Regions from separate parts of the Leptolyngbya sp. AN10 genome, predicted to be linked through region 3. Evidence: predicted binding sites of a transcription regulator. Region 3 holds the regulator's gene; each other region holds the start of a gene.

Region 1 (3,281 bases), on a different contig from region 3:
AGAGTTCTAGATACGTTTCTGAATAAAGTTACGACGAAATCTAAAAGAAATCAGTAGCAAATTCGCTGAGTTTTTATTCAGAAACTCGCCTTATTTCTGCGATATTTAGTTGATTAAACGCAAATTTTCAAGGAAATAGATCGTCAATAATCAGGGAATGTTAGAACTCGCTACATCTCGGCAAAGCCTTATATATCCAGGAAAATCTCAATCAGTTATTGAAGGTAAGAGCACCAAAAAGCGTTCCACTTAATTCATAACTTCAAAAGAACTTGAAGATTTCACTGAAAAAGTTTACCCGAAGTATTTCTAAAAGATTAAAAGCTAAGAAATACCGAAGCATAAAAACCGACAATCAAGGATTGAAACTGAATCACCAAAAGAATTTCATCAATTTTGATCACCGAAATTCCAAATTCAACAGTCGCTATATTAAGACTCAGATTGGTACTTTCGTCATGGTTCTTCCGTCGTCCACATACATTCTACTTTTAGCGCCACAAATCGAAGAATTGCAGGGATTAGAATCGTTGCTCCAGCAAGCCGCTTTCGATGTAGAGATCGTGGACACTGCTGATCAAGCCCTGGTAAGGATCAGTCAGAATCCTCCTTGTCTCGTGATTTTGCAGGAGCATCTTCGATCTGAAGCTACGATTCATCAACTTAGAACGATCGCAAATGCCGATCGTATGACCTTGGTAATCGTCACTGAGACTGACTCTCCAAGTTGGCTCCATCAAGACCAGCATCCCGATGTCGATGGCTTTCTGGTCAAACCTTTAAGTTCAGATGTTCTATTTTCTCTGATTCACTCCGCATCCGCCCGTCAATACTGTCAGCAAATTTGAAACTCTGTTAAAGATTGCTGACATATCCGAGCATCTACCTAGAGACAGAGTTTCTTAATTCCTTCTAAAACGTAATAACTAAAACTGATTATTTAGAGCGCTTACCTTTGATTTGATACACTCTAAATAATCACTGGTTATTAGCAGGTTAAGGGGACTAAATACAGTCAGACACCCTTTACCTATTAGCATTCAGGCTTAATTTGCGAGAGCGCATCTTATTAATGAACCTAATCAAGAGAGTGCGTCATGTTCACAAAATTGGGCTACCGTTATCAACAGAACAGCGAAACATCTATCACTTTTGGGGGTGGCAGAGAGAAACAAGCGTGGATCACACCAGAATTTTGCGATAGATTTGAGTCAAGATTGAAAGCCTCAATCGTCCACAACTTTCACCCGGTTAAACACATCACCGTACAAACTTGAAACGACGCGCAATCACATTGGTCGCGCTCTTCGGAATGGCAACGTGAATGCTAAGTACAGTAGATTTGCCTTAATCGATTCCATAAAGAAATCAGAAAAAGGGTGCAACTTTTGTGAGAAAGGCTACAATCGGGGAGACATTCCAATCATTTAGAAATAATGATCTCAGAAATTCAGATTGTGCCAACCGTATTTCCCCGGAACATTGGGACAGTGACTAATTTCAAATAGATCATTTTACCGATCGCTCGACTGCATTCCAGTGGACGAGAGCGAGCTTGTTTTCGCTTGCCATCGACACCCCTGAATCAGCCAGACTGCATCGAAGTGACCAACATCTGTTTCAGTGCTGGGACATTTTACTTCATTACTTAAGGAGCATGAGGAACGCGGCATGACCCAAGCCAAAGACTTACTTGTTGAAGAAGCATTCGACCCTTCAGAAGCTCTAGAGGTTGAGCTAGAACTCGACGACCTGGATGATACGGATGATCTAGGAGAGGATGACGAAGAGGGGAAACCCGGTAAGGGGCGTGCAACTCGTCGCCGGACTCAAGCGAAGAAGAAGCACTACACCGAAGATTCGATTCGGTTGTACTTGCAAGAAATCGGTCGAATTCGCCTGCTTCGTGCAGATGAGGAAATCGAACTTGCACGAAAAATTGCAGACTTGCTGGAACTGGAGCGGATTCGGTTCAAGTTAGCAGACAAGCTCGATCGAGAACCGACGGATGCAGATTGGGCACAAGAGGTGAAGATGCCTCTGCCCCAATTCCGTCACCGTCTCCATTTGGGTCGTCGCGCCAAAGACAAAATGGTGCAGTCGAACCTGAGATTGGTGGTGTCGATCGCGAAAAAATATATGAATCGCGGTTTGTCCTTCCAAGACTTGATCCAAGAAGGTAGCTTGGGTCTGATTCGGGCGGCTGAAAAGTTCGACCACGAAAAAGGCTACAAGTTCTCGACGTATGCAACCTGGTGGATTCGTCAGGCAATTACAAGAGCGATCGCAGATCAATCGAGAACGATTCGTCTTCCGGTTCACTTGTACGAAACCATTTCCCGCATCAAAAAGACAACGAAACTGTTGTCTCAAGAAATGGGACGCAAGCCGACTGAAGAAGAGATCGCGACTCGGATGGAAATGACGATCGAGAAGCTTCGTTTCATCGCTAAGTCCGCACAGTTGCCGATTTCGTTGGAAACCCCGATCGGGAAAGAAGAAGATTCTCGCTTGGGTGACTTTATTGAATCTGATGGTGAAACACCAGAAGATCAGGTTTCTAAGAACTTGCTGCGGGAAGATCTTGAAGGCGTGTTGGCAACTCTTAGCCCACGCGAAAAAGATGTATTGCGCTTACGCTATGGTTTGGATGATGGTCGGATGAAGACCCTCGAAGAAATCGGACAAATCTTCAACGTGACTCGCGAACGGATTCGTCAGATAGAAGCGAAGGCACTGCGGAAACTCCGTCACCCGAATCGCAACAGTGTTCTGAAAGAATACATTCGTTAAGGTTCAACCATTTCTGATTATTTGCCCGATCGTGTTAGTGCGATCGGGTTTTTTAGTAGAAATTCAAGATGCCCACCGAATAGAATTCGGGGCTACACAAACAAAGTGTACCTCCGTACACTAACAGCCCATTTCTGGGTCAACATTTACAAGCTCAACGAATAGTGATAAAAACTTTCATCTCTCACATATCCACGAGATTCATAAAGAGTTTGAGCGGTCGCGTTAGAGATTTGCGTTGATAAAGCAATTCGGACGGCTCCAGTTTCTCGTGCAAAACTTTCTGCTGTATCTATGAGGCGCTTTGCAATCCCTTGCTGGCGATGAGATTGCTCTACAAATAAGTCATTCAGAATCCAGACTCGGCGCATCGATACCGAGGAAAAACTTGGATAAAGCTGAGTGAATCCAACACTTTGTTCTTGATTACGAGCTAAGAAAATAACGGAGTCATTCTTTTGGAAGCGTTCCTGAAGAAAAGCGATCGC
Region 2 (3,281 bases), on a different contig from region 3:
TTTGTACCATGAGCGCAAAACATAAAGCGGGATTTATACGGATCATTCCAAGGACAGATCTTTAATTTCATTAAAAACAAGTAAGTATTTTTACAAGGAATTAATAAGCATACGCAAATTAGCGCAGCCAATCCCAGAATGTCGATCGCACCGTTTAAGATAGAACTCTGTCTGAATCAGATACGAGGACATTACTCCGTAATTCGGACTGGTATTTCTCTATTCACGCAATCCTTCCGGTCCCCGTAAAGTTTTGGTGAAGTTTCTGCCAAATCTCCTGACTTTTTTCTAGCCGTTCCGAGTCTCTTATGAAAGCCTTAGTAGGGGCATCCCTTCCAGAATTAACCGAGTGGGTCAAAGAGCAGCAACAGCCTGCTTATCGAGGACAACAGTTACATCAGTGGATTTACCAACGGGGCGCTCGATCGCTCTCCGAAATTTCCGTCTTTCCGAAACAGTGGCGCTCTGAGATGGCGGATTGTGCGATCGGTCGATCGGAGATTCATCATCAGGCGAAATCGATCGATGGAACAGTCAAATTTCTTCTGCGCCTGAATGACGGTCAAATTGTTGAAACAGTCGGTATTCCAACTGATAAACGCCTCACCGTTTGTGTTTCCTCTCAAGTCGGCTGTCCAATGGCGTGTGATTTTTGCGCGACTGGAAAAGGTGGCTTCAATCGCAACCTCGAACGACATGAAATTGTGGATCAGGTTCTGACCGTTCAAGAAGTCTTTCAACAGCGGGTCAGTAATATTGTCTTCATGGGCATGGGTGAGCCGCTGTTGAATATCGAGAATGTATTGGGCGCAGTTCGATCGATGAATGAAGATATCGGAATCGGTCGTCGCTACATCACGATTTCTACGGTCGGGATTCCCGGTAGAATCCGTAAACTTGCGGAGCATCATCTACAGGCAACTCTCGCGGTAAGTTTACATGCCTCGAATCAAGATGTAAGAGAGCGACTGATTCCAAGTGCGCGGCAGTATCCGTTGGATGTGCTTTTAGATGAATGCCGCGAATATGTGAAACTCACTGGACGACGAGTGACGTTTGAATATATTTTGCTTGCGGGTGTAAATGATTGCCCGGAACATGCGATCGAGCTTGCGGATCATTTGCGTGGTTTCCAGAGCCATGTGAATTTGATTCCATACAATCCGATCAGCGAAGTGGATTATCAGCGACCGGATCAGCGGCGGATTAATCAATTTGTCAAGGCATTGAGCGATCGTAATATTGCGGTGAGTGTCCGAAGAACTCGCGGATTGGAAGCGGATGCGGCTTGTGGACAGTTAAGGGCTTCGTTTGCAAACAGTTCAAAAAATTAGAAGCCTCCAAATTTGGAGACTTCTGGAAACTTCTAAAGTGGCTTATCGACGGGCGTAAATTCCGGGAGCATAAGCCTCAATCACTCTGCCTGTTTTCGAGCAAGTGATCATGAGATAGTCACACGCTCCGCATTGCGTCCGGGTTAATTGATCCGGTTGGATATGAAATCGTTCGGCGGGACTGCCACAGTTTGGACAGCGAACGGTTTGAATCACTTGCATTTTAAATTCCCTCAATACGGATCGCAAAATTAATAAAAATTCGAGCTTTGAATGGATAAGATTCAATCTTCAATTTGTATTTTTCGCTACTACATTAACGATTTATCTACAAATTGCGGCATCGAATCGATCTCCATTATGGACAGCAAAAATGCTATTTGGAATCAAAGTTATTTTTATTTTAAATTTTGCAAAGCCGGGGATCACCTATCTACAGTGTGATCCCCAGTTTAATCAATGCTGCAATGATGGCGATTCTTAGCGTATGTAGTGTTAGGAAAAGCCAAAGATTGCGCTCTTTAATTCAACTTAAGAAGCTGAACATTGTTGTGGGGCGACAGGTTGTGGTTCTACAATCACCTCTTTAATGCCAGAAATGCGAATTAAGGAAGTTACCGCTAATTTTGCTCGATCGTTGGCTTTTTCTAAAATTCCATCTGAACACGCTGCAAGCTGAATTTTTCTCAAGGCTTCTTCCTGTGCCAATTTTTGCAAGTTTGGAGCGACATCAGGACCTAATCCCAGTGGACCACGATTGTAGTCGTACACACTCGATCGACTAACATCGATTTTTTTATCCAAAATCTTCGGAGCAGGTAAGCGCAATCGAACTGTTCCATCTGCCACTTGTACGTTTTCTGGAGTCAGAGTGCTTAAATCAACGCCTGCACGAACTTCTCCCCGCGCAATGTATAAAAGCTTCGTTGTCCCGATCACCACACCTGCGATCGCGGAATCCTGTTGAGTCGGAACCACGGCTTCCATCGTAAACACAGCGGTTGTGAGTTCACTAGCCTGACGAATCTGCTGAATCACGACCGATCGCGTTTCGACTTTAGGTTCTGGCGGCTTGGCATCAATTAAACCGCGCAATTGATCAAAGAATCGATCGCCCGATCGTAGAAATCCAACGACTAAAACTGCTCCCAACAGCAGTCCGCTTCCGGTCAACATCAAACTAATATTCTTAAACACGCTACCGATTCCTGGTTTCTGGCGGTTTTTTCTTCGCATTGTCTGACTTAATGCCGCAACAGCCTTTTATTTAAGCAGAAAATCCAATGTTTCAAGTGTAGTACAGAATTACGATTTGAAAGTCGGGCGACTTGGTGAAGACTGAATTAGAATTTGATAGGAAATTTTGTGAATTCCAGCCCCCCTGTTGCGTTATGACTAGCGTTTTTGTTAATTTCACTTCGATGATGGCAGGGAGCGTGACAACTCCTGAAAAGACCAGTCAAACGATCCGCCAAACGTACCCAAATTACAAAGTGATTGTGCTCGATGACGATTTTAATACGTTCGAGCACGTTGCCAAGTGCTTGATGAAGTACATTCCGCAGATGACCAGCGATCGCGCTTGGAAGCTCACGAATCAGGTGCACTTTGAAGGACAAGCGATCGTTTGGACGGGTCCGCTCGAACAGGCTGAACTCTACCATCAACAATTGAGTATCGAGGGCTTGACGATGGCTCCCTTGGAGAAATCATGAAAAACGAACAAGGGCGGCTGGTGATCACGCACTCAACGTATATTCCGGGGTTGATTCCGATTCTTGAGAAGCTCGTTCAAATCGAGGGAATTCAGACTGTGACTCCGGCAGTGATTGGATCAGTCCGCTCTCATTCGCCTCAATTCAAATTAAAAATTTCTGTGCCGATTCGGGGCGGGTTTAAAGCGATCGCACGTCAAGGTAAATCGGTTCAAGAGGTCTTCATCCTCAC
Region 3 (3,281 bases):
CGATTTTCGCCTTTCACATAATTCGCACGAGCTTGTACACGCACCAGGTAATCCTGACCGTCACTAATCTGGCTGATTAAAGATTCCACTTCCGCTGTTGGAATTTGCACCAATTGGTCATTGCGTCCAAGTTGAAGCGCTTGAATCGCGGACTGATTCGCATATTGCAATAATTGATCAACTGCGACTCTTGCACCTCTCGGTTCCACGACTCGCACAACACCCGAAGACAAGACTTGAGTTCGATAAAGCGCGAGATCGCCGCTCCGAATCAGCTTAACATCTCGTTCAAATCGTCCGAGTGTTTCAGTTAGTGCTGCTTGTTGAGAGGCTAGTTCTTTAAGCTGAGATTCTAATTTTTCCAACTCTGTACCGCGTTGAGCAATGACCCGATCGCGTTCGCTAATTTCTCGATCGCGCTGTTCGATCACGCTCGTGCGTTCGGCAATTTCTTCATCTCGCTCCGCAATTTGAGCCTTCACCTGATCACGCTGCTCGATTAATTTTTGCTGCTCGGCTTGCAGTTGCTCGATCCCTGTTCGTAACGTTAACGCTTGTTCAGACACCGCAACCAATTGTTGGCGAGTCGCATCTCGCTGCGCTTCTGTCGTTCGGAGTTGAGCATTCGTTTCTCGTTGTCGATTGATCGAGGTTTGCAAATTCGCGTTAATTCGTTTTAATTGCTCTTCGACTTGAGCACGTTCCGATCGCGCTTCTGCCAATTGCTTTTCGACTTGCGCCTTCTGAGCATCGGTCGCTTTCAAATCAGCGGACACTTTTTCAAGGTCGCGTCCTCGATCGCGCAGTTCTGTCTGAATCCGCCCGAAGTTCAGTAACATTTCACGAAACGTCTTACTTGCCAGCAACAATATGCCAAGCGTTGAAGCTGAGATCAGCGTTCCGGTCAAAATTGTCACCACGACAGCGGTTTGCTTAGGACGGAGATTGAACAGACTCAGGCGGGCTTTTCCCACGCGAGTCCCCAAACGATCGCCAATTGTCGCGATCGCTCCTCCCAACACCAACACCACCAAAATTAAAATCAGCCCGACATCGGACATATCACTCCCAAGACAACCCTAGCCCCAGACGGTCTAAGACAATTCCAGACTCGCCTTTCATTATGCCTGTTCGCTCTAAACTTCGGGCGCGTCTTTCAGGAAAGAATTCTAAGCGAATTAAGTGAATTGTTGACTCAGCGTTACAGGATTGTGAACGGTGATTTTTTTCTTGTGAATCGAGATCATTTTGTCCTGACGCAAATCACCGAGTAAGCGAGTCACAGTGACGCGAGTTGATCCAATCGCTTCTGCGATCGCTTGATGCGACAGCTTCAGATCGATCATGATCCCCTCTTGCGAAGGCACTCCGAAGTCGCGACAGAGAATCAATAGAAAACTTACCAAGCGCGATCCCATATCTCGATGCGCCAGGGTTTCGATCATCATCTCGGTTTGGAGAATCCGCGACGATAAGCCTTTCAGCATCAACATCGAGAGTTCCGGATTTTCTTTGAGTGCTTTTTCGACTTGTTCGATCGGCACTGAAAGCAATTCGACTGGCGTAAATGCGACTGCGTGATAAAAGCGATCGGCGCGTTGTCCGGTAATCAGTGATAACACGCCGAATACACTATTTTCTCTTAACAGCGCAACGGTGATTTCTTCCCCTGCTTCATACACTCGTGAGAGCTTGACGGCTCCTTTAACCAGGAAATAGACTCGTTCGGCTGGATCACCCGGAAAAAAGATTGTTTTGCCGCGTTCAAACGTCTCAATAACGGGAGGATACGCGCCTCCTCCGATCTGACGAAACATTGTTGCGAGCGGTCTATCCTTGGTCACTACCATTTCTTTCCTTGTCGTATCGAGTGAAACTGGAGCAGTTTACCGAGTCAGTAACGCGATGTGCACTTTGTGAACAATCGATGACTTTAGACCACTAAAACTGACTCATCAAATGGTTTTTGTACGCTGCGCTACATTTTCGCTTTGATTCTGAAAATCTCTGTAAAATTTCTAAGTTTAGACCGGTTTTTTTCAGTACTATTGGGATCTTGTTTTAAAGATTCTCAATAATTTCCACACATCATAGCGTGAAAGCAACCAGGATTCAGAGGGAAGTGTTAAGGAAATGTTAATGATTTGAATAAAGAGAATCACCTTTTAGCCATTTAGCGATGCCGAAGTTTGAAGATCAGCTAGACAAAACCGAAGCGATCGACAGAGTCGCTTGGCGAAATTGGCTCAAACAAAATTATGAAACCGCGATCGGAATTTGGCTAATCTACTACAAAGTAAAAAGCGGAAAGCCAAGTATTCGATACAGTGAAGCGGTGAAAGAAGCACTCTGTTTTGGGTGGATTGATAGCAAAGCGAAATCGTTGGATGACGATCGCTATATGCAGATTTTTACGCCCCGAAAACCGAAAAGCGTTTGGTCGAAACTCAACAAGCAATACATTGAGGAGTTAATTGCCGAAGGATTAATGACCGAGGCGGGGATCAGAAAAATTGAAGCGGCAAAACTCGACGGATCTTGGACTTCTTTGGATGCGATCGAGGCTTTGATCATGCCGCCCGATTTGATTGACGCATTGGAAAAGAACGCGATCGCACAACAAAATTTTCAGACGTTCAGCAACTCGACCAAGAAAGTAATTCTCTATTGGATCGAGAGTGCCAAACGTTCTGAAACTCGACAGAATCGAATCGAAAAAACGGTGATGGCTGCGGTTGAAAAGCGATCACCGCTCGATCAGGCATCTTCAAAGCCGCTGTAGCAAGTTCATCCCATGCGTATCGGTTCCACAAGAACTGAGCAATCCAAACGTAGCCTGCAACTCTGTCACCCGTGCCGTCTCTTTTGGACTCGGCATCCACGGCTTTGGATTGTTGTAGGCGTAAAACGCTTCCACCCCATCAATTCCCACCATTGCCGCTGCTGGAATCAACTCATCCACCGATCGACGATATCGCGCTGGATGTGCCAACACCGCAATCCCGCCTGCTTGCTGAATCGCACTGATCACTCGTGCTGCTTGAGCGCGATCGCCTTGAGGCGCAGAACCTTGGAGATAAGACGCGATCGCCGCATGATTTGGATCAAACGCAAATCCGAGAATATGTACCTCAGTTTCGAGCAAGCGAGACGTAATCTCGGTTCCCGTCCACAACTGCGGCAACTCTGTCCCTGATTGCGTCTCCATATAGCGCTGTGCCATTTGGTATCCGCTGATCTGATGGTGATCCGTAATCGCGAATCCTTTGAGCGAAAGATCG

Evidence for each region. The regulator NtcA, encoded in region 3, controls nitrogen genes in cyanobacteria. The targets are predictions, from matches to a motif close to TTTGTANNNNNNNNTACAAA.
Region 1: a site for NtcA is predicted at 1,388-1,407, ahead of rpoD (RNA polymerase sigma factor RpoD). Genes of this name have one in related genera too.
Region 2: a site for NtcA is predicted at 1,630-1,649, ahead of ACQ4M5_RS20735 (replication restart DNA helicase PriA). Genes of this name have one in related genera too.

What each region holds. Positions count from the first base shown of each region.
Region 1 covers NZ_JBNXVP010000015.1:178,466-181,746, forward strand. The annotation lists gene ACQ4M5_RS21540 (hypothetical protein) at 459-848, shown strand; gene rpoD (RNA polymerase sigma factor RpoD) at 1,672-2,793, shown strand; gene ACQ4M5_RS21550 (GNAT family N-acetyltransferase) at 2,940-3,281, opposite strand, start outside.
Region 2 covers NZ_JBNXVP010000015.1:8,879-12,159, reverse strand. The annotation lists gene rlmN (23S rRNA (adenine(2503)-C(2))-methyltransferase RlmN) at 309-1,334, shown strand; gene ACQ4M5_RS20735 (replication restart DNA helicase PriA) at 1,377-1,556, opposite strand; gene ACQ4M5_RS20730 (DUF4230 domain-containing protein) at 1,866-2,570, opposite strand; gene clpS (ATP-dependent Clp protease adapter ClpS) at 2,726-3,049, shown strand; gene ACQ4M5_RS20720 (DUF2103 domain-containing protein) at 3,046-3,281, shown strand, end outside.
Region 3 covers NZ_JBNXVP010000028.1:16,547-19,827, forward strand. The annotation lists gene ACQ4M5_RS29355 (DUF3084 domain-containing protein) at 1-1,061, opposite strand, end outside; gene ntcA (global nitrogen regulator NtcA) at 1,179-1,817, opposite strand; gene ACQ4M5_RS29365 (YdeI/OmpD-associated family protein) at 2,180-2,782, shown strand; gene ACQ4M5_RS29370 (PHP domain-containing protein) at 2,768-3,281, opposite strand, start outside.